Regions from separate parts of the Bradyrhizobium sp. A5 genome, predicted to be linked through region 1. Evidence: predicted binding sites of a transcription regulator. Region 1 holds the regulator's gene; each other region holds the start of a gene.
What was found. The regulator LexA, encoded in region 1, represses DNA repair genes until DNA is damaged. The targets are predictions, from matches to a motif close to TGTTCNNNNTGTGTTCNG.

Region 1 (7,614 bases):
CGGATTGCGCGGCGATGGTGGTCGACCGGCTGCGTCTTTCGGCCCAGGGCGCGCTTGCACTGACACAGCGAGGGGATGGTTTTGCGGTTCAGGCGATGAAGGCGAGGGGCACTGACCGCCCGTGGTCGCCGGCGACCGCCGGTGAGGCTGATTTCGGCGCGAGCCTCGCGCCGCAGGTGGCCGCTCCCCGCAACCGGGACGCGACGCCGTCCGAGGCGGACTTGCAGGCCGAGGACTGAGCGGGCGGCTTACAGGTACCAGGCGAGCACGGCTTCGAGCCGGGCGTTCCCGATCACCGGCAGGGCCACCATCTGGCTCAGCCCAGCTGTGCGGGCCTGAGCTGCCGCGATCGAGCCGTCATGCGCGTCGTTGAGCGCGGGCATGCCGGTAGCCCAGGCGCCGCCGATGCTGCCGTCGCTCCTGGCGATGGATTTATCCGCATAAAGCGCGGCGAGGTCGTTCTGCGCACTGCAATCGCCGGCGCGAAACACCAGCGCCGAGCGGGCCTCGTTCGGGACCCAGATCTCGAAGCGTCGCGCGATCGGCGTTGCCTGCGCCGAGAGGAAGGTCAGGACCCATGTCTGATCGGCGCCGGTCCGGTAGGGCACGCCGACACCGAGATTGATCCCGACCTTGGCAGCGTCCTCCCAGCGCAGGAAGCTCTTGGCGTCGTGCAAATCCTTGATGATCAGCGGCAGGCCGGCTTTCCAGGTGCGGCCGGGCAGGCCGAAGCCGCGCGGAAACTTGGTGTGGCGGGAGTTGAACTCGAACATCTCCGCCGCGCCGTAATAGCCGTCGACCAGCGCCATCTCGTGGGAGATTTGAGCGTCGTTGTGCCAGAGCTCGATCGCGCCGACATGTGCCTCGTCGTCACCGCAGAAGAGCACCATGACGGCTTGCAGGAATTCGCCGGCGAACACCGGCACGGCCACGCCGCAGGTGAGGCCGGCTGCGAGGGCCTGATCGGTCCGCTTGAAGTAGGAGTTGGCGAATTTGGTGAGGATCACGGGATGGCCGCAGGCCCAGGCCTTGCCGGGAAGGCCCTCGTCATACCCGAAACGCAGATCTTCGCTGGCGGCCTTGAACGCGGATAACCCTTGGCTGTAGAGGCCGCCGCCGAATTCCAACCGCATCCGCGTCCGGTCGGGCACCCAGAGTTCAACGACGCGAATGAAGGTCTTCATCGAACGTGCCCGCCGCCTCGAACCAAGACACCAGCCGGGACAGCATCGGCCATTTGTTTGCGGAAACGGACGTTCAAAATTCAGGCAGGACCGCGCAAACTTCGTGCGGCGGGGAGGAATGGTGGGCTGGCTTCGCCGCTTCGGGTTTTGGAGACGCAAGCCAATCCGTGTCGCCGGCCTCGGCCGGCGATGGCGATTTCAATCCTGTGTCCCGACTGGAAGGCCGGGGATGGCTGCGTCAGCCGATCGGTAGGCGGGTGACCGTCGGTCGGCCGTCGGCGTTGGACTGCGGCTTATTTTCGCCAAGTGGCTGGGTCACCGGCAGTTGCAGCACGGTCGCGTGCTGGCCTTCGACGAGCTGCGTCACCAGCACGTATTTGCCGTCGGGGAATTCGATCGCATCATGATGACGGTCGGGAATGTGCGGATCGATCTTGCCGAACTTGCCGACGCGGGAGTTGACGCTGCGCGTCCAGATCCAGCGATTGTCGTAGCGGACATTGTCGGCGAAGGCGAGCTCCGTTCCCGGCAACAGGCAGACCGCAACGGCCGGATCTGCTGCGGAGGCAAAGCCTCGCGTCGAGGTGCCGCGAAAGGTTGTCGAGACGATCGTCTCGCCGACTTCCGCGGGACGCGATGCGACGGCATGCAGGCTGTAGTCACACATCGGGGTGCTCCTCATGCGAGATAGCAGCCCGCGCCTCTTCTGAGGCGGAGGCCTCTATCAGAGTGGAAGCACCAAGCGTCTGCCCGGTTGTAGGCAAATCTGCGGCTCGCCGCCGCAATCTGCGATCACATTATCTTTTTCGGATGCACCGGACCAAAGCCTGCTTCCGTGCATAAAGGCCGCGCGTGTCAGCGGCCAGCAGGCGCCGACCAGCCGGAATATTGCCAGCCCGGTTGCGAGGACTGCTCGGTCGCGTTGTGGGCACTGCGGATTTGCTGGCTGGCCACTGTCTCCTTGCGGATCGGGCGCCGTGCCTGTGCGGCAAAGGCCTGCGACGCTGATGCTGCGATCAGCGCCGCCGCGACTATACTTGAGATGATCTTGCGCATGACGTCCCCTCGGGCCCTGAGGCCGCAAAGCAGCGCTGCTTTGTGCGGCGTGTCGAGGATGTAGCGCCGGAAGAAGGGCCGGATAATCTGCGCGAAACCAGAAAGACTATCCAGCGGGAGCGGACAATCGTCCGCTCCAATCGTCAACGCGCGCTCGCAAATCGGCGGTCGGGCGACAGGTTCAGCATTTGCTCAGTACTTGCGATAGAGCCCGATCAGCTTGCCCTGGATCTTCACCCTGTTGGGCGGCAGGATGCGCACTTCATAGGCCGCATTGGCGGGCTCGAGAGCGATCGAGGCGCCACGCCGGCGGAAGCGCTTGAGCGTCGCTTCCTCGTCGTCGATCAATGCCACGACGATATCGCCGGTGTCGGCGCTCTCGTTGCGCTGGATCAGCGCCATGTCGCCGTCGAGGATGCCGGCGTCGACCATGGAATCGCCGCGCACTTCCAGCGCGTAATGTTCGCCCGAGCCGAGCATGTCAGGCGGTACGCTGATGGTGTGGCTGCGGGTCTGCAACGCCTCGATCGGCGTACCGGCTGCGATCCGGCCCATGACCGGCACCGCGACGGGACGTTCGCCCTCGTCGGCGGGCGGGCTGGAGGTGGTGCGCACCTTGCCGAGATTGCCCTCGATGACGCTCGGCGTGAAGCCGCGGCGGCTGCCGGCGGCGGCCTGAAGCTCCGGCAGCTTGATCACCTCGATGGCGCGGGCGCGGTTCGGCAGCCGGCGGATGAAGCCGCGCTCCTCGAGCGCGGTGATCAGACGATGGATGCCCGATTTCGAGCGCAGATCGAGCGCGTCCTTCATCTCGTCGAAGGAGGGCGGCACGCCGCTTTCCTTCAACCGTTCGCTGATGAATCGCAGAAGCTCGTATTGTTTGCGCGTTAACATCTCGACCAAAATCCCCCGGTTGATGTCGTCCGATTCCGAGACGCTGAATTCAGCAGTAAGCCGCTACATGCTCGAAACAAATCATGAACGGACACTATATGTTCGATACATGTTCCGCAACTGCTTAATTTACCGTGAACGCTGCAGAGTTCGCAGAACGCATGCGAACGAGGCGGTCAGACGGGCAGTCGCAGCACCTCGCAGGGCGTGCCGGATTCGGCCATCGGCGCGAACGGCGCGCGCACGAGAAGTGCCTGTGCTGCAGCGAGATTCGAAAGCAGCGAGGAATCCTGGTGATTGACGGGAATGGCAGCGAGCGTGCCGTCATCACGCAGCTCGAGGCGTGCGCGCAGATAATCCTCGCGCTGGTCATTGGCGCGGACGTCGCGGCCGAGCACCGCGCGCTCGCGGCGGTGATGAATCACCGAGCGGCCCGACAGCGCACGAATCAGCGGTACCATGAACAGGAAGCCGCACACGTAGGATGACACGGGATTGCCGGGCAGGCCGATCACGCGCATCGCCCCGAGCCGGCCGTTCATCATCGGCTTGCCCGGTCGCATCGCGATCTTCCAGAACGCCATCGAGACGCCTTCGTCCCGCAGCGCCTGCTGGACCAGATCATGGTCGCCGACCGAGGCGCCGCCGGTCGTGATCAAGATATCGGCGCCACTCTCGCGGGCACGCCGGATGCCGGCTGTGGTCGCTGCAAGTGTGTCGGCGGCAATACCGAGGTCGATGGTGTCGGCGCCTTCGCTGCGGGCGAGCGCGTGCAGGGCGTAGCCGTTGGAATAGACGATCTGGCCGGGACCCGGCGCGCTGCCCGGCATCACCAGCTCGTCGCCGGTGGCGAGGATGGCGACCTTCGGACGGCGGCGGACGGGCAAATGCGGGTGATTCATGCCGGCGGCGAGCGCGAGGTCGCGCTCGGTGAGGCGGGCCCCCTTGCGCAACAGCACGTCTCCTTCCGAGAAGTCGACGCCGGCGGGACGGATATGACGCCCGGTCACGGCGGCTTCCTTGATCGTGACGCGCTTGCCCTCGGCAACCGTATCCTCCTGGATCACGATGGCGTCGGCACCATCAGGAACGACGCCCCCGGTGAAGATCCGCACCGCTTCGCCGGCGCTGACCGTTCCCGCAAACGGCCGGCCCGCCGCGACCTCGCCGATCACGGTCAGTTGGGAATCGATCTTCGCCGCGTCGGCCGCGCGCACCGCATAGCCGTCCATCGCCGACATCGCCTGCGGCGGCTGCGTCCGCCGCGCCGCGACATCGCGCCCGAGCACGCGGTGAAAGGCCTGGTCGAGGGCGACCGCTTCCTCGGCCAGAGGCTCTGCACCCGCCAGCACGGAGGCAAGCGCATCGGAAACCGGCATCAAGGCCACGGGTAAGACTCCTGCGAGCACGTTCTGCAAATCGGCGGCGAGAGTTCTAGCTGAGTGCAGGCGCGGAGGCAAAACAGCGATGGCGCAGGATGACTTATCCTGCGTCGTCTGCTTTGCGGAGGAAGGGGGACGTCAACGAAGGATAGACGTCAGCTCCGCCGCGGCATGATCCGAGAGGCGAGACAGACCGGCAACAGCTTGGCCATGGCAAGCACGAGAATGACGAGCGCCACGGCTAGCGTCGGTCACGTCCTTGGCTACCTGCGCGGACTGACATCCGGCGCTGCGGCGCCCTGGTCCCTGTCGGGCATCGGGTCGGCTTGGGCTTTCAGGTCGGCGGCCTTGCTGATCAGTTTTGCGGAAAGGTCAGAATCCGAGGTGGTTCTGGCGAATTTCATCAGCAGGGAGGCCTGCTTGGTGAGGTAGGTTTTGCCCAGCACGATGATAAGTCCGATCCCAAATTCCCAACAGACTCATGAGTCCGCAAGCGGGCATTCGTTCCCGGAACTGCGTATAAAATTGCACAGAGTGTTTTGGTTCCGAATTGCCGGCTGAAATTGTTCGGGGAATTGGCCGTTTGCTTCTGTGTCAGATCCCGAGCGCCCTCAGCGCGTTGCCGACATCCGTCGCCGAGGTCACGTGCACTGCGGTCAGGCCGCATGCCCGGGCTCCCTCGATGTTCTCGGCGAGATCGTCGAAGAACACGATCCGGCTCGCCGGCACGCCCATTGCCGCCACGACGTGGTCGAAGGCCTCCGCATCCGGCTTGCGCAGGCCGATACTGGACGACAGGTACACTCCGCGGAAATGGTCGAGCAGCCCGGCATACTCTTTCGAGAAATAGTCCACATGCGGCCGGTTGGTGTTGGAGAAGGCGTAGAGCGGCAGCTGCTTCGCCGCGCGCGGCAACAGCTCGGCGATGTCAGGCATCTCGCCGGCGAAGATCGCGTTCCAGCCCTCGAGGAACTGCGCATCCGAGATGCCGATCCCGAGCGACGAGCGCAGCGAGGCGAAGTAGTCCTCGTCGCTGATCTTGCCGACCTCGTGCAGCCGGTAGGCCTCGTCGCGAACATAGCGCGCGACGATCGCTTCGGGCGGGCAGCCGGCATGTCCCGCCCAGCAGGCGATCGCCTTGGAGAAGTCGATGTCCAGCACGACGCGCCCGAGATCGAACAGAAGCGCGTCCGCGCTGCCGGGAGAGAGCGAGTTCACCTGTATCCTTTCACTCAGTAGCGATACGGATCGTGGTCGAACAGCGGGAACGCGCTGAACACGCTGGGCGCATTGGTTGCGGTGGCCTGGTGCAGGCAGGACTTGTCAATTTCGGCGAACGAGGTGGCGCCGAGCAGGCCGAGGCAGCGCAGCACCTCGTCCTCCAGCAGTTCCAGCATCCGCGTCACGCCGGCCTCGCCGTTGGCCGCCAAGGCCCAGCATTGCAGCCGGCCGATGCCGACCATGTCGGCGCCCGCCGCGATCGCCTTGACGATGTCGGTGCCACGGCAGAATCCGCCGTCGACCATGATTTTGGCGCGGCCCTTCACGGCATCGACGATCTCCGGGAGCACATGCATGGCGCCGCGGCCGTGATCGAGCTGGCGGCCGCCATGATTGGAGACGTAGATCCACTCGACGCCGTGATCGACCGCGATCCGGGCGTCCTCGGCGGTGGCAATGCCCTTGAGGATCAGCGGAATTTTGAATCTGTCCTTGACCATCTTCACGGTCCGCCACTCCAGGCCCTTCTGGTAGTCGCCGCCGGTGGCGCGCAGGCGGCTTTCGCGAACATAGCGCTTGGCGATGTCACGTTCGCGACGGCTGTAATGGGCGGTATCGACCGTCAGGCAGAAGGCGGCGTAGCCGTTCTTCTCGCTGCGGCTGACGACATCGGCGACGAAGGCGTCATCGCCGCGCACATAGAGCTGGTAGAGCCGCAGCGCGTCCGGGGCGGCTTCGGCGGTCTTCTCCAGGCCGGGCTCGGACACCGAGCTCAGCATGTGCGCCGCACCGAAAGTGCCGGCGGCGCGCGCAACGCTTGCCGCGCCGTCCGGATCGAAGATCTCGAGCGCGCCGACGGGGGCGAGCACCACCGGCAGCCGCATCCTGCGGCCGAACTGCTCGACCGAGCCGTCGACCTTGCTCACGTCGCGCAGCACGCGCGGTCGGAAGGCGATCTCGTCCAGCGCCATGCGGTTGCGGCGCATCGTGGTCTCGGTTTCGGCGGCGCCGACGATATAGTCCCAGGCGTTCTGGTTGAGGTTGGCGCGCGCCTTGCGGATGAATTCGTGCAGGTTCTGGAACGGCTCGTTGCTGGAGCCGAGCTCGACGTTCCTTTCCGGCCGGATGCGGGGCGCGTCGTTCATTTGTTGTCCTCCCGAGAATTTGAAGTGTTATGGTCATCGCCTATCGTGTCCGGCCCTCCAAAACCATCCTAAATTCGCATAGCTGCAAGGTGAGGGTGGGCCGACCGATTCCCGCCTTGCGAAATGGCCCCGGAACGTTGCCAAAAGTTCAGGTCCGGGCGAAGGGATTTTTACGGTGTACCAGCCAGCGTGGCATCCCGGCCTTGAAGAAACCAGAATGGTATTGTGAGAAGCGGGCTGGATCGCCATTTGCATGGCGGCTTCCTCTGCCCCAGAACGGCGAAGCAAAAAGGCTACCTGATCCATGCGGAAATCCCTGCTGTTCCCCCTGGGTGCGCTCACGGGAGCGTGTCTGACCCTTCTGGTAGCCAGTCCGCACGGCGGCGTCTGGGCGGCACGGGCGGCGGCAAGCGCGGATGATGCCTACTCCCAGCTCAATCTGTTCGGCGAAGTGTTCGAGCGGGTGAAGGCGAGCTACGTCGAGAAGCCCGACAATGCCAAGCTGATCGAAGGCGCCATCACCGGTATGGTGACCTCGCTCGATCCGCATTCGCGCTATATGAACGACAAGGCCTGGACCGAGATGCAGGAGACCACCTCCGGCGAGTTCGGCGGGCTCGGCATCGAGGTCACGATGGAAGAGGGCCTGGTGAAGGTCGTCTCGCCGATCGACGACACGCCAGCCTCCAAGGCCGGCATCATGTCCGGTGACCTCATCAGCAAGATCGACGG
Region 2 (7,614 bases), 1.6 Mb from region 1:
GCGGACACGGCGCCGTTCGTTCTCGTGGCTGATCTCCCTGCATGCCACCACCCGCTCGCGCAAAAACATCTCACGCAAGAACTCCATCGGATGGCCCTTCAGCGACAGCCGGATGGTCTGGTAGTCCGCGACCACCTGCTCGGCACGCGGCATCAGCGGCAGCGGCTGTGCGTGCTCGTCGGGCTGCTCGCGCGCGGTCGCCGCTTCGAACAGCGGCAACGGGACATCGTCAGGCAGCCGCCGCACCTGCCACAACGCCTCGCGGCGATCGAGCCCGAGCGAACGGAACGCGTCGGCATCCGCCAGCAGGATCAGCGCGCGTTTGGGCAGGCCGGTATCCCGAGCAAAATCCTCGAGCGAGGTGAAGGTATCGCGATTGCGCGCGGCGATGATGCGACCGGCCCAGTCGTCCTGATTGACATAGTCCTTGCCTTGCCGCCTTGCCTGCTCCTCCTTGAGCCTCTCCTCATCCTGATCGAGCCAGTGGAAGCCGTCGATCTGGCGGAAGCCGAGGCGCACGGCGCAGTATTTGCCGCTCCCCTCCTCCAGCGTGTTCTGCGCAAAGCTGCGGGACACGTCGATGTCGCGCACCTCGACGCCATTCTTGCGGGCGTCGCTGACGATCTGAGCCGGGGCGTAGAAGCCCATTGGCTGCGAATTGAGGAGCCCGCAGCAGAACGCATCGGGGTGGTGATACTTCAGCCAGGAGGAGATGTAGACGAGCTGGGCAAAGCTGGCCGCGTGGCTCTCGGGGAAACCGTAGGAGCCAAACCCCTTGATCTGATCAAAACAGCTTCTGGCGAAGTTGGGATCGTAGCCGCGCGCGACCATATTGCCGATCAGCTTCTCTTCGTATTGGCCGATGGTGCCGACATTGCGGAAGGTCGCCATCGAGCGGCGCAAGCCATTGGCTTCCTCGGAAGTGAACTTTGCCGCCTCGATCGCGATGCGCATGGCCTGTTCCTGGAACAGTGGCACGCCCTTCGTCTTGTGCAGCACCTTGTAGAGTTCGTCCGCTGGACCATGCTCAGGCGATGGCGAGGGATAACGAACCTCCTCCTGACCGTTCCGCCGCCGCAAGTAAGGGTGCACCATGTCGCCTTGGATCGGTCCGGGCCTCACGATCGCAACCTCGATGACGAGATCATAGAAGGTCCTCGGCTTCAGCCGCGGCAGCATGTTCATCTGGGCGCGGCTCTCGACCTGGAATACGCCGAGCGATTCCCCGAGACACAGCATGTCGTAGACTTTTGGATCGTCCTGCGGGACGCTCGCCAGAACCCAGCGTTCACCCTTGTGGTCCGCGACCAGATCAAAGCACTTGCGGATGCAGGTCAGCATGCCGAGCGCGAGCACGTCGACCTTCATCATGTTGAGCGCGTCGACGTCGTCCTTGTCCCATTCGATGAAGGTGCGGTCGTCCATCGCGGCGTTACCGATCGGCACATAGGTGTCGAGCCGGTCCTGCGTCAGCACATAGCCGCCGACGTGCTGGGAGAGATGGCGCGGGAATTCGATCAGCTCGGTCGCAAGCTCGACCGCGAGGTTGATCATCGGATTTTGCGGATCGAGCCCGGCCTGCCTGACCTGCATGTCGTTGAGGCCACGGCCCCAGCTTCCCCACACGGTGTCGGCGAGCGCGGCGGTGACGTCCTCGGTCAGGCCCAGCGCCTTGCCGACGTCGCGGATGGCGCTGCGCGGACGGTAGTGGATCACGGTGGCGATGATCGCGGCGCGGTGGCGGCCGTAGCGGCGATAGACGTATTGCATCACCTCCTCGCGCCGCGAATGCTCGAAATCGACGTCGATGTCAGGCGGCTCCAGCCGCTCCTTGGAGATGAAACGCTCAAACAGGAGATCGACCTTGGTCGGGTCGACCGAGGTGACGCCGAGCACGTAGCAGACGGCCGAATTCGCCGCCGAGCCGCGCCCCTGGCACAGGATGTTCTGACTGCGCGCGTAGTGGACGATGTCGTGCACGGTGAGGAAATAGTGCGCGTATTTCAGCTCGGCGATCAGCGCGAGCTCTTTCTTCAGGGTCGCGCGAAGCTTGTCGTCGATGTTGTCGATACCACCAAAATAGGTGTCGACACCCGCCCAGGTCAGGTCCTCCAGATGCCCTTGCGCGGTCTTGCCCGGCGGCAGCGGCTCGTCCGGATACTGGTATTTGAGCTGGTCGAGCGAGAAGTCGATGCGGTCGGCAAAGCGCATGGTCTCCGCGATCGCCTCGGGGAAGTCGCGGAACAGCCGCGACATTTCGCGCGGCGTCTTCAAAAAGCGCTCGGCGTTGGCTTCCAGCTTCCGCCCGATCGCCTCGATGGTGGTCTTTTCCCGGATGCAGGTCAGCACATCCTGAAGCGGACGACGGCCGGCATCGTGATAGAGCACCTCGTTGGTCGCGAGCAGCGGCACCTTTGCTGCCGCCGCGAGATCATCGAGCCGCGCCAGACGGCGGCGGTCGTCGCCACGATAGATCAGGCTCGCCGCCAGCCACACGCAATCGGCGCGGCTTGCTTTCAGCTTTGCAAGAATATCCAGCGCCTGCGCCGCATCGAAGCGATGCGGCAACGTCAGGACCAGGAGCTGGCCTTCGGAAAAATCCAGGAGGTCGGCGAAGGTGAGATGGCACTCGCCCTTCTCGATCCGCGTGATGTCGTCGCCGCGCTTGCCCCGGGTGAGGAGCTGGCAGAGCTGGCCATAGGCCGCGCGGTCGCGCGGATAGACAAAGATGTCGGGCGTGCCGTCGATGAAGACGATGCGCGCGCCGATCAACAGCTTCGGCTTGTTCAGCACCTCGACATTGTCGAGCTCCTTCCAGGCCCGCACGACGCCGGCAAGCGTGTTGTGGTCGGCGATTCCGATTGCGGGGATCTCGAGCCTGCTCGCCTGATGCACATAGGCGCGCGGATCCGAGCCGCCGCGCAGGAAGGAGAAATTCGTGGTGATGCCGATCTCGGCATAAGCGGGCGTAGTCATGCGAAAAGACCGTGGACATACCAGCCGGGAGAAGCGGGCTTGCCATCGCCGTCGAACACTTCCCCCTCATAGAGACCATCGCGAAAAATCCAGAAACGCAGGCCTTCGGCATCCTCGATGCGGAAATAGTCCCGCGTCAGCTGCCTGCCGTCCTGCCGCCACCATTCCATGGCAATGCGCTCGGGTCCCTCCACCCGCACCACCGCATGCAGCGCGCGGCGCCAGGTGAACTGATGCGGCGGCCCGTCGGGGACGGTCGCGAACGGCACATTGATCGGCTCCGGTCTGTCGAACAGCCGCAAGGGACGCAGCGGCGGCTCGCTCTCGGCGCGCGCCGGCCATTCGGCCTGCATGGCGACGGCGAGATGGTGCTGCGCCGGCGCGGCCACCACCGCACATTCGGGGATATGCGTGTCCTGCGGCAGGTGCACGACGACGCGTTTTCCGCCGATACGCGCGGCGATCCGGTCGATCAGCGCGGCGAGCTCGTCATTGTCATGGACATGGGCGTCGAGATCGCGCTGCTCCTGCACCACGATCTCGGTGCGGCTCGCCGACAGCCGCACCATGTCGAAGCCGAAGCCGGGATCGAGCGGGTCGGCGAGCGCATCGAGACGCTCGCGGAACAGACGGTCGATGACCGCGCTTTTCGTCACCGGCCGCCCGGTCTCGACCATGATCGCGCGCACCACGCCGTCGGTGCGGAAGAAGGCGGCTTCCAGCCGGCGCGCGCCCTTGCCCTGTTTCTCCATGGACGCGATCAATGTGTCGGCAAGGCGCGACAGCGTCATCGCGATCATGGTGTCGGTCGCGATCGGCTCGGCAAAGCGCTTCTCCACGATGTAATCGGGCAGCGGCTTTCGCGGATTGATCGGCGCATCGCCCTGCCCCAACGCATGCGCGAGCAGCGTGGAGAACCGCGCGCCGAACCGTGCCGTGATCTCGCTCGGCGCGCGCGCAGCGACATCGCCGATGGTTTTCAGGCCCGCACGGCGCAAACCGGTGGTGATGGCCTCGCCGGCACCGAGCGCGGACACCGGAAACCGGTCGATCGCCGCGGCTTCCCCGCCATCGGCAACAATGGTGCCTGAGGTCTGCCGCGTCAGCGTACGCGCGCAAACCGAGGTGCCGGCAATCGCCGCGCTGACGGCAAAACCCTGCCGGCCGAGCGCACGGACCAGCGTCTGCAACAGTGCCGCCTCGCCGCCGAACAGATGCGCGCAGCCGGTGATGTCAAGGAACAGCCCGTGCGGTGGATCGAGCGCCACCAGCGGCGTGAAGCGGTCGCACCAGTCGGCGATGTCACTGAGCGTCTTCGCGTCGGCCACGACATCGGCGTCGAACACTTTCAAGTCCGGACACATCGCCCGCGCATTGGCCAGCGGCTGGCCGATATACAGCCCCAAACGCGACGCGGCATCGTCAAGCGCATGGATCACCAGCGCATTGTTGTCCTTGATGACGACGATGCACGGCTCATCCTGCGCGACGATGCTCGGCAAAAACCGCTGGATCCGGTCGATGGGCAGGCGCGGCAGCCACAGGCTGAGGATGCGCCGACGGTTCACTGAACTGGCACTCATTACATTTCCATTCCATGATCCACCGGCCGCACGGGCCATGACGATTGCGCAACAGCTCGGCATCGAAGCGAGGCGCGCCCCATGCACCCCACATCGCACCCGGCGGCGAATGCGCCGCGCGCAGCATCCACCGCGTCTCGGCGGTCGAAGGCAGCGGCTGCGCCGCCATCCGCAGCATCAAGCCGGTGACACCGGAAGATTGCGCGGCCAGCGTCAGCTTGCGGCTTGCCACGAGATCGAACTGCCGCGTCTCGCCCCAGAGCTCGAGCACGACGGCCCCGAGCGCATCGCAGGCGAGCGCGTCGGCCGAGCTGCGCAGCGCGCTCTCGACATCGGCGGCGCGCACCATCACCACGCGGCGCGGATCGAGGCCGAGCTCGACGAGCCCGCTCATCGACAGCGCACCGGTCTCCAGTTCCGAAAAATCCTGCCGCACCCACAGCAGCGGCCGGCGCGCCGACACGCGCCCCGCGAGACCCATGACGAAACCCGTCGCGGCCGCCCCCTGCCGGCCCTCGCAAAACACCTCGTGGATCACCGCGCGCGCGAGCCCGCCCTTTAGCGCGCTGTCGACCTCGCGATGGCCAAGCGCGACGCGATCGCGCTGATGTACGACCTCCGCCGTCTCGATGCGCTCGATCTGGCCGCGCAAGGTCGCAAGCGCGCTGATGCGTGCGCCGCTCATGTCGCCGCTCCTTCAGGGGTGATTGCCGAGGCTCTCAAAAATAAGAACCTGCGGCTGGCTCATTTGTTCATGATATGTTCTAATATAAAGCTAACGGCGGCCCGGGAGTCAATCGAATTGGCATTCGGTCTGATTCATGAGCTGAATCAAAGGGATTCACGATGGACGTACAACGCAAGCTGGAGATCCTGGCGGACGCCGCCAAATACGACGCGTCCTGCGCCTCCAGCGGCTCCGAGAAGCGGGATTCCAGCGACGGCAAGGGCATGGGCTCGACCGCTCCGGGCATGGGTATCTGCCACTCCTACGCGCCGGACGGACGCTGCATCTCCCTGCTCAAGGTGCTGCTGACCAACGCCTGCAATTACGATTGCCTCTATTGCGTCAACCGCGCCTCTTCCAACGTGCCGCGCGCCCGCTTCACCATCGACGAGGTGGTCAAGCTGACGCTCGACTTCTACCGGCGCAACTACATCGAAGGGCTGTTCCTGTCCTCCGGCATCATCCGCAGCCCCGACTACACGATGGAGCAGGTGGTCGGCGTCGCGCGCAAACTGCGCCAGGAGCATCACTTCCGCGGTTACATCCACCTCAAGACCATTCCCGAGGCCGACGACACGCTGATCGCGGAAGCCGGCAAATATGCCGACCGCCTCTCCATCAACATCGAGATGCCCGAGGAGACGAGCCTGCAGCAATTTGCGCCGGAGAAGGACGTACGCGCGATCCGCCGCACCATGGGCCGGCTGCGGCTAAAACTGGACGAGGCCGAGGATAGCCGCAGCGCAAAGACGAAGGCCAGGCCGCAACGCTTCGCGCCCGCCGGCCAAAGCACGCAGATGATCGTCGGCGCAGATAGCGCCTCCGACCACACCATCCTGCACACAAGCGCCAATCTCTACGGCTCATACCGGCTGAGGCGCGTCTACTATTCCGCCTTCAGCCCGATCCCCGATGCCAGCCGCGCCTTGCCTCTGGTGCAGCCGCCGCTGCTGCGCGAGCACCGGCTCTACCAGGCCGACTGGCTGATGCGGTTCTACGGGTTCGACGTTGCGGAGATCGTGGACGACAGCGCCATGCTGCCGCTCGACATCGACCCCAAGCTCGCCTGGGCGCTGCGCAACCGCGACCGCTTCCCGCTCGACATCAACCGCGCCAGCCGCGAGGAGTTGCTGCGCGTGCCCGGCTTCGGCACCAAGGCGGTCGAACGCATCATCGCGACGCGGCGCACCACAACGATCCGAGCGGCCGATCTCGCGCGGCTGCACATCCCCCGGAACAAGGCGCTGCCGTTCATCGTCCTCAGCGATCACCGGCCCGCCCCACATCGGCTCGATGCGGCCGGGCTCATCGAGCGGTTCAAGCCGAAGGCAACGCAACTGGGATTTGGCTTCTGATGCAGTACATCACCCTCGACACCGAAACCGATTTCCACGGCTGGCGCAAAGCCGCACGCAGCCTCGTGCTTCATCATGTGCAGCCAACCGATGTCATCTGGACCGTGCAAGGCGGTGAAGCCGAGTTGTTCGCGCCGCCCGCACCGTCTCCGATCCTCGAGGTGAACGACGGCACCTTCAACGTATCAGGCAAATTCGTCAACCTCGCACAGTCAGCAGTTCTGCACCGCGATTCCCAGCGTTTTGCGATCCTCTATCGCCTGCTCTGGCGATTGAAGGACAGTCACGATCTCATCGAGGTCGCGACCGACCCTGACGTCGCGCAGGTCATTGCGATGGCGAGAGCGGTCCATCGTGACGAGCACAAGATGCAAGCCTTCGTGCGCTTCCGCGAGATCGGCAGGGAACGGCAGGCGCATTACGTCGCCTGGTTCGAGCCGGAGCACCACATCGTCGAGCTCGCCGCGCCGTTCTTTGCCAAGCGCTTTGCCGACATGCCCTGGTCGATCCTGACGCCAGACCTCTGCGCGCATTGGGACGGCCACGCGCTCTCGTTCACGCCGGGCGTCAGCAAGAGCGAAGCACCTGGCGAAGACCGGCTGGAGGAAACCTGGCGGCGTTACTACGCCAGCATCTTCAATCCGGCGCGGTTGAAGGTGAAGGCGATGCAGGCGGAGATGCCGAAAAAGTATTGGAGGAACCTGCCCGAAGCCTCAATCATTAAGCCTTTGATCGAGGACGCCGAGCGCATGACCGGCGCCATGCTCGCCAGTGCCGCAACCGACCCGCACAAGCCACAAAAGCGACCGGAGGCTCCGATGACACGCAAGCTTGCTGCCGACGATCTCGATGCGCTCCGCGCGGAGGCCGCCCATTGCCGCGCCTGCCCGCTCTACAAGGACGCGACGCAGACCGTGTTCGGCGAAGGCCCGAAAGACGCGACCATCATGCTGGTCGGCGAGCAGCCCGGCGA
Region 3 (7,614 bases), 3.4 Mb from region 1:
CAGGCCACGGAGGCGAGCCTCGCCCATGACTGACGTCCCGGTGGATCTCGACAAGCATCGCGGCATGGCCGCCCAGAAGGCGACCGATCTGCGCCGCGCGCTGGCCGACGTCGAGGCCCATGTCCGGGAGCTGCGCGAGCGCGAGGCCGATCTCGAAAACCGCATGATGACGGTGCCCGCCACCTCGTGGCCGGAAGCCGCGGTGAAGGCGCGCCATCTGCTCAATCTCTATGCCGCCAGCCTGCCCAGCGAAGACACCCGCCACCGCGCGCTGGTGGCCGCGCTGTTCGACGATTTCGCCAGGCTCTCGGCGGAAGACGGAAGTTAGTCGCAGACACAGCCGTCGTCCCGGCCTGGTGCGCAATTGCGCAAGGGGGCCGGGACCCATCACCACAGGGAGCGGTTTGGCGCGAAGGCGGTCAATCCCGAGTCCCCGTAACCACTCTTCCCTGTGGTGATGGGCCCCGGCTTCCGCCGGGACGACGCGCACAGCAAAGGAGTACCCCATGACACTCACGACCAGCCGCTTCATCGGCCACGACCAGGACCGTGGCATCGTCCAGTTCTCGATGCAGGACGGCCCTAAGGAATTCGCCTGCGCGATCTCGACCTCCGCCATGGACGACCTCGAACGCGGTCCTCGCGCCAGGCCCAGTGAGCGCGAAGCCCAGTTCACCCGCCTGCGCGAGCGCATCGAAGCCTGCGTGGAGCGAAAGTATCAGGCGACGGAGTTCGAAGGCACCCCGCCGGGGATCGTGCTGCGGAGCATTGATTTTCGGGGGTAGACTAATCGCTCTTGAAGGAGGCTAGCTCACGTCGATAGGAGAAGATTTATTCTGTTCAATGGTCAGAGGATTTATTTCCTGCATTGCACCTAGAGCCGCTTCGCCCTTCCAGGTCGGGTCGATTTTTTTCTGGATCTGATCGAATGCTTTACGAGCAACGATTTCATTCTCTCCAGCTTCCATCCAAAGCCGGAAGAGGACCATGAACATTTGGCCAGGCTCAAATCCACAACTCTTTGCGAGGTCAATAAACCAGTCGTGGTGGTCTTTGCCTTGAAGAGCAAAGAGGGCCTCTTTGACATTGCCAGACCCAACCGCCGCCTGCAGTTCGTCTTGCTTTTCTTCCGCCAAAGTCTTGAACAATTTTTCAACTGGCTCGTTTCCCGGAAGAAAGCAAGCCTTGCCGGCAATTTCGCCAGGTACCTTGCCGACGATATCACCGTCGAAAATCCCCAGAATCCATAGAGTACCGTACTGGTTCTCGACCTGCCTAAGCAGGTTGATAACTTCGCCATCTCCTTTTTTGGGAACGATGATCATACGCCGCGACAAGGAGGGCGCGAACTTTTCGGCAAGGAAGCGGCAGAATTTTGCAGCTGCTTCATCTTCGACAAAAGCGATGATATCACTCTGCTGCCGAATGCCGATTGTCTCGAGCAATATCGGCGATGGGCGCTCAGTGACAAGCGCGATACCCTTCTGCTCGCGTCGGAAGAATCGAATGCATTCTGTAGGCAGAGGAGTGATGATTTCAGAGGAATGACTGCTAACCACCGCGCAAATTTTCTTAGAATAGAGGACCTTAAGGAGAAAATCTGTGAAGGCAGCCTGTGATCCTGGCGAAAGGAAGCACTCAGGCTCTTCTATAAGAACAATCGATTTTGGGGTCGCGCGCTGAAGTCGCCACCAGAGAAAGAACGCAGCGAATTCGCCCGAGCCCATAGACCTGCTGTCGTAGCGGTCTGGGCCAAAAGAGACCTCGAAAAATGGAACAACCTCTTCCCCGAGCTCAACCTCGTAGAGATTAACCTGCCTATAGTTTCGCATGGTAAGGAAGTTGATTTCGGTTAACTGCTCCGGGTTGAGCTCTATAGGTCCAGCACCGTTGATTATGTCTTCTGGGCTATCGGAATTGGAGAATTCACTTTGAATTCGCGGACCCTCGTTCGCAGTATCGATAAAGGCGATCTCTAACTCTAACCCGTCTCGTAATGAAATGGCCGAGGCTTCTCGACTTCCAAAGTCCAGGCCGAATTCAAATGAATTGTCCGGCCCCGCAACCTCGACAGTGGCGGTGCCGCTCTTCAGTCGCGCAAAGCCCGATGGCTTTCTCTTTGCCGCATCAGGATCAAGGACTGACCATAGCAGGCGGAGTAGCGTGGTCTTTCCAACACCATTCGGCCCGCACAAAACACTTAGTGGAGAAAGTAGCGGTATATCTCCCTCGCCTAGGCTTGGGACAGACGAAAACGAAACTCGCTTGATCTTTATCGGCCACGAGTTAGCCTTCTCGTGCAGCCTCCGACGGAAATCTTGTGCTCTCGCCAACCTCACAGCGAGCGTCCCCATTTATCAACTTGCAACACTTGAGATAGAACGGCCTCTAGAGTCGCATCGGTTTGCGCGGAGTGGATGGACTGCACTTCCTGCAACTGATTTTGAGGAATGATTTTCGGGAGGGGGCCTCCATTAGTTAACCAAAATGCGTACCAGAGACAAAAGTCGCGATAAACCACGGAGGCTACGTCAGCGACGCGCAAACTCGAACGGTTTTCGAATAGCGCGAACGTCTCAGATAAGAACGCCTTGTGAGATTTGCGAAGTTTCTCTGAAGTGAAATCTCTGAGAAAATAAGGGTTTGGAGGCGTTTCAAACCTTGAGAAGAATAGAAGCCATGAGAGAACGCTAGCTTTGTTGAAGCGTGAAGAACCTGCCTGTTCTCGACTTTGCGAAAAATACTCTACTGATTTTTGCGCGTCGTCCACGACCGACTGGCTAAATCCCTCTTTCGTCTTGAATCTTTCAGATATTAGAGTTTCGCTCGCTCTGATGCCGAAATTCCGTTTGTCTAGAAAGAACAGAAGTTTTGCAAAAATGTCATCATAGGCCATCCGCGCATTCGAAAAGCCGATTGTTTCTTTGGTGTTCTCAAGCGCTTGAAAATTGTCTACGAGCCGCTTCAGCTGTTCGCGGGCAGGGCCAAACAAGGCATTTCGCTGTTCGCCAGCCGTGAGGCTTGTGGGCTGGTTCAGTCGATAGAACAGTTCGTTAGGTTCTTCGGGATCGTATTCGCTAATTCGGAATCCTCTTAGCGGATAATTGTCGACCTTCCTCTTCGTTGGTGGGTCGAGCTGACTGTAAAATTTCCCATGAAGTATCTTGAGTGTCTCATCGACGGGGCTAATGGTTGCATCGATCGAAAATCTGTCATGCAAAAAGTCGCGTAACGCCGCAAGGCGTTGCTGCCCGTCGAGTACTTCGAGGCGATTGTCGGAAGTCACAACGAAATGAACTGGCGGTATTGACCATTCGCGAAGCACGGTGTCGATCAGCCGTCTTTTCTTCGCGATTGGCCAGACCTCTTGCCGCTGAAAATCAGGCTGGAGGTCGACGTCGCCTGCGTCAATCCGGTTAACGAGACTCCGGATGTCCGGGTCCCAAGCACTGAGCTTCATGAGCTAAGATATTCCCGCGAAAGTGGGCATTAGAAGTGAAGGCCGGTATGCCGACGCAATATTCTATGATCGCGCGCCGGTAGCAATATCGACTTGCGGATATCCAATTGGTTGTCCGTCATCCCAAAAAACAAAAACGGCCGGATCTTCCGATCCGGCCGTCATGCAAACTCTACTTGGCTAAGCCTACGCCACGCGACGCAACCTAGCCCTCGCCCAATTCAAAAAATTCGCTTAGCTCGCCTTCTTCTCCGGCGCGACCGACGGGCCGACCTTCTTCTGGATGGCGCGCTTCAGCTCGAGGGCGCGCGGCGACAGCAGGTCGGCCTTGGCCTTGAGCAAATAGGTGTCGAGGCCGCCATTGTGGTCGACGCTCTTCACCGCGTTGGTGGAGACGCGCAGGCGCACGTTGCGCTCCAGGGCTTCGCTGATGAACGTCACGTTGACGAGGTTCGGCAGGAAGCGGCGCTTGGTCTTGATGTTGGAGTGGCTGACCTTGTTCCCGACGAGGGGGCCCTTGGCCGTCAGTTCGCAGCGGCGAGACATGGCATCAATCCTTAGGTTCGAGCCCCCAACGATTTGCGGCCGCCATTCGGGGCGCCACGGGGGGCTAATTCTCTGTCCTTGCAGGGAGCGGGCGGACGTATAGGGGGGAAGGGGCGGGTAGTCAAGGATTTGGGCTGCCCTTTCGCCTCTCCCCGCGTGCGGGGAGAGGCCGGAATGCGCGCGATTAGCGCGGATTCCGGGTGAGGGGGAGTCTCCGCAAGGGAGGGGCCGGCCGAGTGAGCAACTATGACCGCCCCCGGAGAGAGTCCCCCTCACCCCGGCCCTCTCGGCGCGAGCGAAGCTCGTCGCGGCCCCGCAAGCGGGGCGAAGGGGAAGGGGGCAGCGGGAGAGGCGAAGAGCCCCGATCACCAAAACGGCAGTGTTTGCCGCACCTTACCATCACATAAAGGGCGTATTCACCATCGAGATAACAGGTGGAGTTCCGCGCCTGACATGTCCAGACGCATTGTTTGCCGAGGTTTTTGGCTTAAGTAACCTGCGTCTGCACTCCGATTGGATCGTTTCGTGCCCGCATCCTCCCGACATCTGCCCCGGCCAGCGTCTGCCGGCCGGCTGGCTGTGGCGGCCCTTTGCGGGCTCGCCGTGGCGTGGGGAGCCGCGCCCGCGGCGGCGCAGGGCAAGCTCGAGGCCCAGTATGAGGCGACGCTGGCCGGCATTCCCGTCGGCAAGGGCGTCTGGAACATCGATATCGGCGACGATGTATTCTCGGCCGCGGCCTCGGGCGGCACCTCGGGCCTGTTGAAATCGATCGCCAACGGATCCGGCAGCGGCGCCTCGCAGGGCCGGGTCGTCAACGGCGCGCTGGTCGCGACCGGCTACCAGGCCTCCACCACCACCTCGAAGAAGACCGAAGAGATCCACATCACGCTCGACAAGGGCAATGTGAAGGAGTTCGGCATCGTGCCGGAGCCGCCGGTCGATCCCGACCGCATCGTCGTCACCGAAGCGCATCGCCGCGGCGTCTGGGACCCGATGACGGCTTCGCTGGTGCGCGTATCAGGCACTGGCGATGTGCTGTCGCCGGACGCCTGCCACGGCAGCGCCGCGGTGTTCGACGGCCGCATGCGCTACGAGCTGAAGCTCGATTTCAAGCGCATGGAGGCGGTGAAGGCCGAGAAGGGCTATCACGGCCCGGTCGTGGTCTGCTCGCTGTATTTCGTGCCTGTGGCCGGCTACATCCCCGACCGCCCCGTGATCAAATATCTCGCCGCCCAGCGCAACATCGAGGTCGCCTTCGCGCCGATCGCGGGCACCCGCGTCCTGGTCCCGTTCTGGCTGAAAGTCCCGACGCCGCTGGGACCTGCGATGCTGGAAGCGACCAGCTTCATCACGTCAGCCCAGCCGCCGAAGGTCGCCAAGACGCAGTGACGTCCTTACCCTCCCCTGGAGGGGGAGGGTCGATCGCGCGTAGCGCGAGCGGGGTGGGGTGATCTCTCCTTACGAGCGGTGCCCGAGTGGAGAGATCACCCCACCCCGTCGCCCATTTCGCTGCGCTCAACGGGCGCCGACCCTCCCCCTCCAGGGGATGGTAAGAAAGCGACGCCTTTTCAACACCTTCCCTACTGTGCATGGGGTTGTTTTCGCGGAACCGAGTTTGAAGGGTGCGAATCCGGGAATCCATTTGACTCCTCCCTGATTCTGATTCGACTCCGCGCCGTCCCCAACTTAACAGTTTCCGTCATCAAATCGTCGCTTGTGCGGCAGGCCGAAACTCCATCTAGTGCTCACTAAATAGAGCCCCGCGACATGTTGCGTGAACGGAACAGGACTCTCGGGGGAGTCAGCGATTCGGCCGCGATTCGTTCTGGAGTCGTTCCGAAACTTAAGGCCAGCGGGAAAAGCGTCGCAAAGTGAGACAGTTGCGCGGGATTTTTGGAGGCGCCTCCCATTCCCGTCACCCTGAGGTGGCCGCTTCTTCAGCGGCCCTCGAAGGGCGACGGGCCCGGCTGCTGCCGCGAGGATACGATCGGCGAGATCCGGGCCGCGCATCCTTCGAGGCTCGCTTCGCGAGCACCTCAGGATGACGGATCAGGCACCAGCCCACGACGCGCCCCAAACAGCACTGACATTCGCCCCAATCGGCACTACCTAATCAGACAGATGCCCTTTTCCTCCTCCCCCTTCGGCTCCGAGCGCTCCCATTCCGATCGCGTGCCTGGCGCTGGCGTCACCGCGGTGCTCGGGCCGACCAATACCGGCAAGACCCATCTCGCCATCGAGCGGATGCTCGCGCATTCGTCCGGCCTGATCGGGCTGCCGCTGCGGCTGCTCGCGCGCGAGGTCTACAACAAGATCGTCGCGCGGGTCGGGCCCGAGGCCGTCGCGCTCGTGACCGGCGAGGAGAAGATCAAGCCGAGATCGCCGCGCTACTGGGTCTCGACCGTCGAGGCGATGCCGCGCGACCTCGATGTCTCCTTCCTCGCCGTCGACGAGATCCAGATCGCCTCCGACCTCGAACGCGGCCACGTCTTCACCGACCGCATCCTCAACCGCCGCGGCCGCGACGAGACGCTGCTGCTGGGCGCCGCCACCATGCGCCCCATCATCGAGCGGCTGCTGCCCGGCGTCTCCATGATCACCCGCCCGAGGCTGTCGCAGCTGGAATTTGCCGGCGACCGCAAGATCACCCGCCAGCCGCGCCGCACCGCCATCGTCGCCTTCTCCGCCGACGAGGTCTACGCCATCGCCGAGCTGATCAAGCGCCAGCATGGCGGCGCCGCCGTGGTGCTGGGCTCGCTGTCGCCCCGCACGCGCAATGCGCAGGTCGAGATGTTCCAGAATGGCGACGTCGACTATCTCGTCGCCACCGACGCCGTCGGCATGGGCCTCAATCTCGACGTCGACCACGTCGCTTTCGCCTCCGACCGCAAATACGACGGCTACCAGTTCCGCCGCCTGACGCCGTCCGAATTCGCGCAGATCGCCGGCCGCGCCGGCCGAGCCACGCGCAACGGCACCTTCGGCACCACCGGCCGCTGCGGGCCGTTCGAGCCCGAGCTCGTCAACGCGCTGCAGAACCACACCTTCGACAGCGTGAAGATGCTGCAATGGCGCAACTCGAAGCTGGATTTCTCCTCGCTCGGCGCACTCCAGGTGTCGCTGAACCAGTCGCCCGGCCATGAGGCGCTGACGCGCGCCCCGATCGCCGAGGACATGCGCGTGCTCGACCACGCCGCCCGCGACGCCGATGTGCGCGATATCGCACATGGCAAGGACGCGGTGGAACGGCTGTGGGAGGCCTGCCAGGTCCCGGATTACAGGAAACTGTCGCCCGCGGCCCACGCCGAGCTCGTCACCACGCTCTACGGCTTCCTGATGCAGAAGGGCTGCATCCCCGATTCCTGGTTCGCGGCCCAGGTCGACCAGGCCGACCGCGTCGACGGCGACATCGACACGCTGTCGGCCCGGATCGCGCAGATTCGCACCTGGACCTTCGTCGCCAACCGCCCGGACTGGCTGAGAGACCCCGAACGCTGGCAGGGAATCGCCCGCGAGGTCGAAAATAAATTATCGGATGCGCTCCATGAACGCTTGACTGAGCGTTTCGTTGATCGCCGGACCAGTGTATTGATGCGCCGCCTGCGGGA
Region 4 (7,614 bases), 110 kb from region 1:
GGCGTTCTTCGGCGTGCCGACCAAGCAGGTGGTGGAGTTCGGGACGGAGCTGGAGATTTAGGGAAATTCGTAGCCCGGATTTCGCTTCGCGCCTTGCGGGCTGCGAGGGGTGAATGATCACTCCCCGCTCGTCTCCCCATTGGCGCCGTTCCCGCTCTCAGCCTCTTCGGTGATGTGCTCGACCGACACCACATGCTCGTCCTCGGCGGTGTCGAACACGATCACGCCCTGGGTCGAGCGGCCGGCGACGCGGATGCCTTCGACCGGGCAGCGGATCAGCTGGCCTTTGTCGGTGACCAGCATGATTTGATCGGCATCCTCCACGGGGAAGGATGCAACGAGGTTGCCGTTGCGGTTGTTGACGCTCATGGCGACGATGCCTTTGCCGCCGCGGCCCGTGGTGCGGTACTCGTAGGACGAGGTCCGCTTGCCGTAGCCGTTGACGGAGACGGTGAGCACGACCTGCTCGGCCGCCGACATCTCGATGTAGCGCTCCTGCGGAAGCTGGAAGCTGCCGGAGGTCGTCTCTTCGGCCTCGGCATCCACCGCAGCCTCGTCGGCCACGGCTTCGCCGGCGACCGCACGGCGCATCTTCAAATAGGCAGAGCGTTCGTCCGAGGTGGTTTCGACGTGGCGCAGGATCGCGAGCGAGATCACCTTGTCGCCCTCGGCAAGCGCGATGCCGCGCACACCCATCGAGGTGCGCCCGGTGAACACACGAACGTCGGTGACGGGGAAGCGGATGCACTGGCCGCCGGCGCCGGTGAGCAGCACGTCGTCGTGCTCGGTGCAGATCTGAACGTCGACGATCGCTTCGTTCTCGTCGAGCTTCATGGCGATGATGCCGGAGCGGCGGACGTCGACGAAGTCGGACAGCTTGTTGCGCCGGACGTTGCCGCCGGTGGTCGCGAACATCACGTCGAGGTTGCCCCAGGTCGATTCATCCTCGGGCAGCGGCATGATGGTGGTGATGCGCTCGCCCTGCTCCAACGGCAGGATGTTGATCAGCGCCTTGCCGCGCGCGTTCGGCGCGGCCATCGGCAGCCGCCAGACCTTTTCCTTGTAGACCTGGCCGCGCGACGAGAAGAACAGCACCGGCGTGTGCGTGGAAGCCACGAACAGGCGGCTGACGAAATCCTCGTCGCGGGTCTGCATGCCGGCGCGGCCCTTGCCGCCGCGGCGCTGGGCCCGGTAGGCCGACAGCGGGACGCGCTTGACGTAGCCGGCGTGGGAGACGGTGACGACCATGTCCTCGCGCTGGATCAGGTCCTCGTCCTCGACCTCGCCTTCCTGCTCGATGATGACAGTGCGGCGCGGCGTGGCGAACTCGGCCTTCACCTCGGCAAGCTCGGTCTTGATGATTTCAAGCACGCGCTCGCGCGAGCGCAGAATGTCGAGATAGTCGGCGATCTCGCCGGCGAGCTTGTCGAGCTCGTCGCGGATTTCGTCGCGGCCGAGTGCGGTGAGCCGCTGCAGGCGCAGGTCCAGAATGGCCCTCGCCTGTTCCATCGACAGCCGGATCGTGCCGTTTTCGCTGATACGATGGCGCGGATCGTCGATCAGCGTCAGCATGTCCTCGACGTCCCGGGCCGGCCAGTCGCGCGACATCAGGGTGTCGCGGGCGGTGGTCGGATCGGGCGAGGTCCGGATGACGCGGATCATCTCGTCGATATTGGCGACCGCGATGGCGAGACCGACCAGGATATGGGCGCGATCGCGCGCCTTGGCGAGCAGGAACTTGGTGCGACGCGTGACGACCCGCTCACGGAAGTCGACGAAGATCGCCAGCAGGTCCTTCAGATGCATGATCCGCGGACGGCCGCTGTCGAGCGCCACCATGTTGACGCCGAAGCTCGTCTGCAGCGGTGTGAACCGGTAGAGCTGGTTCAGCACCACGTCCGGCACGGCGTCGCGCTTCAATTCGATCACGACGCGATAGCCGTCGCGGTCGGATTCATCGCGCAGGTCGCCGATGCCCTCGATCTTCTTTTCCTTGACCAGCTCGGCGATGCGCTCGACCATCGTCGCCTTGTTCACCTGGTAGGGAATCTCGGTGATGATGATCGCCTCGCGCTCCTTGCGGATGGTCTCGATCGCGACCTTCCCCCGCATCATGATCGAGCCACGGCCGAGGTGATAGGCGGCGCGGATGCCCGCGCGCCCGAGAATGACGCCACCGGTCGGAAAATCCGGTCCGGGCACGATGTTGATGAGTTCGTCGACGGTGAGCGCGGGATTGTCGATCAGCGCCACGCAGGCGTCGATGACTTCGCCGAGATTGTGCGGCGGAATGTTCGTGGCCATGCCGACCGCGATGCCGCCCGCGCCGTTGACCAGGAGGTTCGGGAACTTGGCCGGAAGAACCGACGGCTCGGTCTCGTTGTTGTCGTAGTTCGGCTGGAAGTCGACGGTGTCCTTGTCGATATCGGCCAGCAGGGCCAGCGCCGACTTGGTCAGCCGCGCCTCGGTGTAACGATAGGCGGCCGGGGGATCGCCGTCGACCGAGCCGAAATTGCCCTGACCGTCGATCAGCGGCACCCGCATCGAGAAGTCCTGCGCCATGCGGACCATGGCGTCGTAGATCGACTGGTCGCCGTGCGGATGATACTTACCGATGACGTCGCCGACCACGCGGGCGGATTTGACGTACTTCTTGTCGGGCGTGTGGCCCTGCTCGTGCATCGAGTACAGGATGCGCCGGTGCACCGGCTTCAGGCCGTCGCGGGCATCGGGCAGCGCCCGCGCCACGATCACGCTCATGGCGTAGTCGAGATACGACTTCTTCATCTCCTCGAAGATGGAGACGGGTCGAATATCCGAGGGTTGCGCCGGCTGGTCGCCGGGCTTGTCGTCGTCGTCAGCCAAGGGGGAATCCGGTGAGGTTTTATCTGGGAATCATATAGCGCATCGCCCCCCTGATAACCACCCTCGCGGGGGTCAAGGGAAGCGCTTTTTCCGCTTATTTTTCCAACGACTTAAGGCCTTACAAGCAACGCCCTGGAAGAACCCGGAATCGGCATTCCCAAGCCGCCCGCACCGCCGGGCAAGTCGCGCGGCGAGCCCACCCCGTCAGCCCGTTTGCCGATCGGCGATCCAAGCTCACCTCAAACATGAAGCGGGCCCGGAAATCCCGAGCCCTTCCTGCCGATTAGTGAGATTTGCTCATACGAAACGGGAAGCGCCGCCGATCCTGCCGGCGCGTCCTCGTCTTGCGACCGCCGTTCTCAGAACGGGATGTCGTCGTCCATGTCGCTGTTGCGGCCGCCGCCACCGCCGGCGGCAACCGCACGGCGCGGCGCGCTGCTGACGGGCCCGGAGGAGCCGAAATCGCCACCCGGCTCGTCGCCGAAGCTGCCGCCTCCGCCGCCGCTCCGGCCGTCGAGCATCGTCAGGGTCGAGTTGAAGCCCTGCAGCACGACCTCGGTGGAGTACTTCTCGACGCCGGCCTGATCGGTCCATTTGCGGGTCTGGAGCGCGCCTTCGATGTAAACCTTGGCGCCTTTCTTCAGGTACTGCTCGGCGACCTTGCAGAGTCCTTCATTGAAGATCACGACGCGGTGCCACTCGGTCTTTTCCTTGCGTTCGCCGGTCGCCTTGTCGCGCCAGGTCTCGGAGGTCGCGATGCTCAAATTCGCGATCGGCCGCCCGTCCTGGGTGCGGCGGATTTCAGGATCCTTGCCGAGATTTCCAACCAGAATGACCTTGTTGACGCTTCCCGCCATGCCGCTCTCCACTCCGAATGCCACTGAATCTCAAAGGCGGGGTCCGCGCGAAACGGTCCTCTGCCACCCTGTTGAGGCGAACCCTATACGCTCGCGAGGGCGGATCAGCCCGTCACCCCTCAGGTTATCCCCATATATAGCATCGACGATGGGCTTGTTCCAGATTTGTTCTCAACTGGGTCTGTGGTGAGTAACTGCTGAATCAACTGGCAGAGTGGAACTTAAACTGGACTACGGCGACGGAACCCGATGGAACTTTTTTGGGTTCCCGGTAAGACGAAAAATCACTTAACATTCATTTACTTAGTTCCATTTCGTTCGTTCGCGACTGTGGTATTTCGGAGACGGACTCTGGCGCCAAATCGGGCTAGCTTTGCCTCGGAATTAGATCGTATGGGCATCGCGCCTGATGGTCCGCTTTGGGGAATTTTGTGAAGCGGACAAACATGGGAGAGACCGTAATGAATAAAACTTTGCTGGTTGCATTGGGTGCCGCTGCGTTGGGCTTGGCGGCTCCTGCGAATGCGGCTGATATGGCCGCGCGTCCCTACACCAAGGCGCCGATGGTCGCGCCCGCCCCGATCTACAACTGGACCGGCTTCTATGCCGGTGTGCAGGGCGGCGGCGGCTGGGGCCGTAGTGACGAGACCTTCTTCGACGCTCCGAATACGGCGATCTTCGCCGGGACCCAGAAGTATGACACCAGCGGCGGCTTCGTCGGCGGCGTGTTCGGCTACAATTGGCAGTCCGGCCCGGCCGTATTCGGCATCGAGGGCGACTACCACTGGGCTGACATCAGCGGCCGTTCTGCCGAGATCAATGCCGGCGTCGGTGACACCTACTTCACGAAGATTCGCGGCTTCGGCGACATCAAGGGCCGTCTCGGCTACTCGACTGGTCCCGCGCTCTGGTTCGTCAGCGGCGGTGCAGCGGTCGGTGACATCCAGCACCGCTACGATGGCATTCCCGGAAACGTCTTCGTCCAGAATGACTGGCGTTGGGGTTGGACGGTCGGTGCCGGCGCCGAATACATGTTCGCTCCGAACTGGTCGGCCAAGGTCGAGTACAACTACATCGATTTCGGCAAGAGCTCGATCCAGTACAGCGGGATTCCGACCGATCGTTCGGAGTGGAAGGACACCGTCCACACCATCAAGGCAGGCGTGAACTATCATTTCAACTGGGGCGGCCCGGTCGTCGCGAAGTACTGATATCCTTCTGATATCACTTGCAGATCAAAGGCCGGCCTCGCGCCGGCCTTTTTGCTGAGGGCAAGCCGCCGGATTAGTGCGTCAGTAACCATTACATTCTGCAACCGCTGTGGCTTTTGAGAGACACAACTTGCGGCTTCAATGGTGTAAGCCGACGTCAGTTGGACCAACGCGTCCGATGTCCTTCCGAACGCACGGAAGGCAGAAACAGAAACCGGGACTGGGATTAGGTTGATTATGAAGAAGGTTTTGTTGGCTTCGGCCTGTTTGTTCGCTCTCGCCGCTCCGGCTTCGGCCGCTGATCTCGCGGCCCGCCCCTACACCAAGGCACCGGTGGCTGTGGCCTCGGTCTACAACTGGACCGGCTTCTATCTCGGTATCGTCGGTGGCGGCGCCTGGGAGAACGGCTCGGGCGATCCGAAGATGAAGGGTGGCTTCGTCGGCGGCACCGCCGGCTACAACTGGCAGACCGGCAATGTCGTGTTCGGCATCGAGGCCGATGGCGCCTGGGCCGATGTCAGCGCTTCGGCGACCGGCCCCGTTGCCGTCCCCGGCTTCGGCGTTGTGACCACCACGCTCACCTCGAAGACCGATGCGATGGGCACCGTGCGCGGCCGCATCGGCTACGCCGTCAACCAGGTCCTGTTCTACGGCACCGGCGGCTACGCCTGGATCGACAACAAGCTGTCTCTGTCTGCGCTCGGCGTGACCGCGTCGGACAGCAAGTGGCACTCCGGCTGGACCGTCGGCGCCGGCGTCGAAGCGTTCTTCGCGCCGCAGTGGTCGGTCAAGGGCGAGTACCTCTATCGCAGCCTCGGCGGCGAGACCTACTTCTCGGGCGTCCTGCCCACCGGCACGCTCAACCTCCACACCGTGCAGGTCGGCGTGAACTATCACTTCGGGGGCCCGGTGGTCGCCAAGTACTGAGCGAAGTACTGATCTTCGCGCCCAACGCCATCGCGTTACGAAAGGCCGGCCTCGCGCCGGCCTTTTTGTTTTTCACGCGTACCAGTATGGGCCGGCCGCTCCCGCACGTTTTCGGCGAGATGTGGCGACTCGGTAACACAACCTTTGGCTTCAATGGTGTAAGAGAGTGACGTCAGTTGGGTCATTGGGTCCGCCGCTCTTCCGCCGTGCGGAAGGCGACAAAGAGAAACGGAACTGGGGAATCGAAATGAAGAAGATTTTGTTGGCTTCGGCCAGCCTGTTCGCACTCAGCGCGTTGGCTCCCGCATCGGCGGCCGATCTGGCGGCCCGCCCTTACACCAAGGCGCCGGTCGCGATGGCCTCGATCTACAACTGGTCCGGCTTCTATATCGGCGCCAACGCCGGTGGTGCCTCGAGCCACAATTGCTGGGACGTCAACAATATCGCCGGCGTTGCGGGTCCGGACACGGCCGAGGGCTGTCACAATGCAACCGGCGCCGTCGTCGGTGGCCAGATCGGTTATCGCTGGCAGTCCACCAACTGGGTGTTCGGCCTTGAGGCCCAGGGCGACTGGGCCAACCTGAAGGGCTCGAATACCAGCCTGGCGCTCGCGCCGCTGGTCAACGAGACCAAGATTGATGCGATCGGCCTGTTCACCGGCCAGGTCGGCTATGCCTGGAACAACGTGCTCTGGTACGTGAAGGGTGGCGCCGCCGTCACGCACGCCAAGTACAACGGCAGTGTGATCGGCGTGGTCATCGACAGCGCAAGCGAGACGCGCTGGGGTGGTGCGGTCGGCACCGGCCTCGAATTCGGCTTCGCGCCGAACTGGTCCGTTGCGATCGAATACGACCATCTGTTCATGGGCAAGCGCAACAACTCGTTCACGATTCTCGGTTTCAACGACCGCATCGACAATATCAAGCAGGACATTGACATGGGCACCGTCCGCCTCAACTACACCTTTGGTGGCCCGGTGGTCGCCAAGTACTAAGCGAAGTACTGATCTTCGCCTCCAACGCCATCGCGCTACGAAAGGCCGGCCTTGCGCCGGCCTTTTTGTTTTCGCGCTGACGAGCATCCAACCGTCAAGGAATCGTGGGGCGCGAATCGCACCCGCGCATTGGCTTGGTGAGTTGGGGATCTGACATGAAGATTTGTGCGCTGGCCGCGGCCGGCTTGTTCGCACTCGGCGCGATCGCGCCGGCGGCGGCTGCCGATCTGCCGCTGTATTCCAAGGCGCCGGTAGCGCCTGTCCTCGCCTACGACTGGAGCGGCGTGTATGCCGGCATCAACGGTGGCGGCGGCTGGGCCCACGCCTGCTGGAACGTGACCAGCGCGCTCGGCCTCGCGGTTGATCCAGCCGTCGGCGAAGGCTGCCACAACGCAGGCGGCGGCACGATCGGTGGACAGGTCGGCTATCGCTGGCAGAAATCGCGCTGGGTGTTCGGCATCGAGGGCCAGGGCAACTGGGCCGACTTCAAGGGCAACAATGTCAGCGTGGCACTGGCCCCGCTGACCAACCAGACCAGGATTGACGCCTTCGGCCTCTTCACCGGCCAGATGGGCTACGCCGTCGACAGCCTGCTGCTCTACGGCAAGGCCGGCGCGGCCGTGGCGCACGACAAATACGACACCTTCTTCCCGGGCGTGCCTGCACTCGCGTTCAACAGCGTCAACCAGACCCGCTGGGGCTACACCATCGGCATCGGCGTGGAGTGGGGCTTTGCCGAGAACTGGTCTGTCGGCGGCGA

Region 2: WHZ77_RS23255 (ImuA family protein) is a predicted target of LexA. The motif match lies at 5,309-5,326, and genes of this name have one in related genera.
Region 3: WHZ77_RS31550 (helicase-related protein) is a predicted target of LexA. The motif match lies at 5,828-5,845, and genes of this name have one in related genera.
Region 4: WHZ77_RS16300 (single-stranded DNA-binding protein) is a predicted target of LexA. The motif match lies at 3,878-3,895, and genes of this name have one in related genera.

The regions. Positions count from the first base shown of each region.
Region 1 is NZ_CP148990.1:3,291,836-3,299,449, forward strand. Features, by position in the region: gene WHZ77_RS15735 (ComEC/Rec2 family competence protein) at 1-239, shown strand, start outside; gene WHZ77_RS15740 (GAF domain-containing protein) at 249-1,184, opposite strand; gene WHZ77_RS15745 (hypothetical protein) at 1,423-1,851, opposite strand; gene WHZ77_RS15750 (hypothetical protein) at 2,040-2,387, opposite strand; gene lexA (transcriptional repressor LexA) at 2,433-3,134, opposite strand; gene glp (gephyrin-like molybdotransferase Glp) at 3,311-4,522, opposite strand; gene WHZ77_RS15765 (hypothetical protein) at 4,780-4,962, opposite strand; gene WHZ77_RS15770 (HAD family hydrolase) at 5,111-5,740, opposite strand; gene WHZ77_RS15775 (alpha-hydroxy acid oxidase) at 5,749-6,882, opposite strand; gene WHZ77_RS15780 (S41 family peptidase) at 7,187-7,614, shown strand, end outside.
Region 2 is NZ_CP148990.1:4,853,304-4,860,917, forward strand. Features, by position in the region: gene WHZ77_RS23245 (error-prone DNA polymerase) at 1-2,976, opposite strand, end outside; gene WHZ77_RS23250 (DNA polymerase Y family protein) at 2,973-4,559, opposite strand; gene WHZ77_RS23255 (ImuA family protein) at 4,453-5,244, opposite strand; gene WHZ77_RS23260 (putative DNA modification/repair radical SAM protein) at 5,406-6,641, shown strand; gene WHZ77_RS23265 (UdgX family uracil-DNA binding protein) at 6,641-7,614, shown strand, end outside.
Region 3 is NZ_CP148990.1:6,669,220-6,676,833, reverse strand. Features, by position in the region: gene WHZ77_RS31585 (hypothetical protein) at 1-33, shown strand, start outside; gene WHZ77_RS31580 (hypothetical protein) at 26-328, shown strand; gene WHZ77_RS31575 (DUF1488 family protein) at 507-785, shown strand; gene WHZ77_RS31570 (ATP-dependent endonuclease) at 807-2,354, opposite strand; gene WHZ77_RS31565 (DUF262 domain-containing protein) at 2,336-3,460, opposite strand; gene rpmB (50S ribosomal protein L28) at 3,695-4,006, opposite strand; gene WHZ77_RS31555 (DUF3108 domain-containing protein) at 4,532-5,395, shown strand; gene WHZ77_RS31550 (helicase-related protein) at 6,128-7,614, shown strand, end outside.
Region 4 is NZ_CP148990.1:3,404,317-3,411,930, reverse strand. Features, by position in the region: gene WHZ77_RS16310 (potassium transporter Kup) at 1-61, shown strand, start outside; gene gyrA (DNA gyrase subunit A) at 118-2,865, opposite strand; gene WHZ77_RS16300 (single-stranded DNA-binding protein) at 3,225-3,722, opposite strand; gene WHZ77_RS16295 (outer membrane protein) at 4,184-4,933, shown strand; gene WHZ77_RS16290 (outer membrane protein) at 5,171-5,860, shown strand; gene WHZ77_RS16285 (outer membrane protein) at 6,108-6,854, shown strand; gene WHZ77_RS16280 (outer membrane protein) at 7,010-7,614, shown strand, end outside.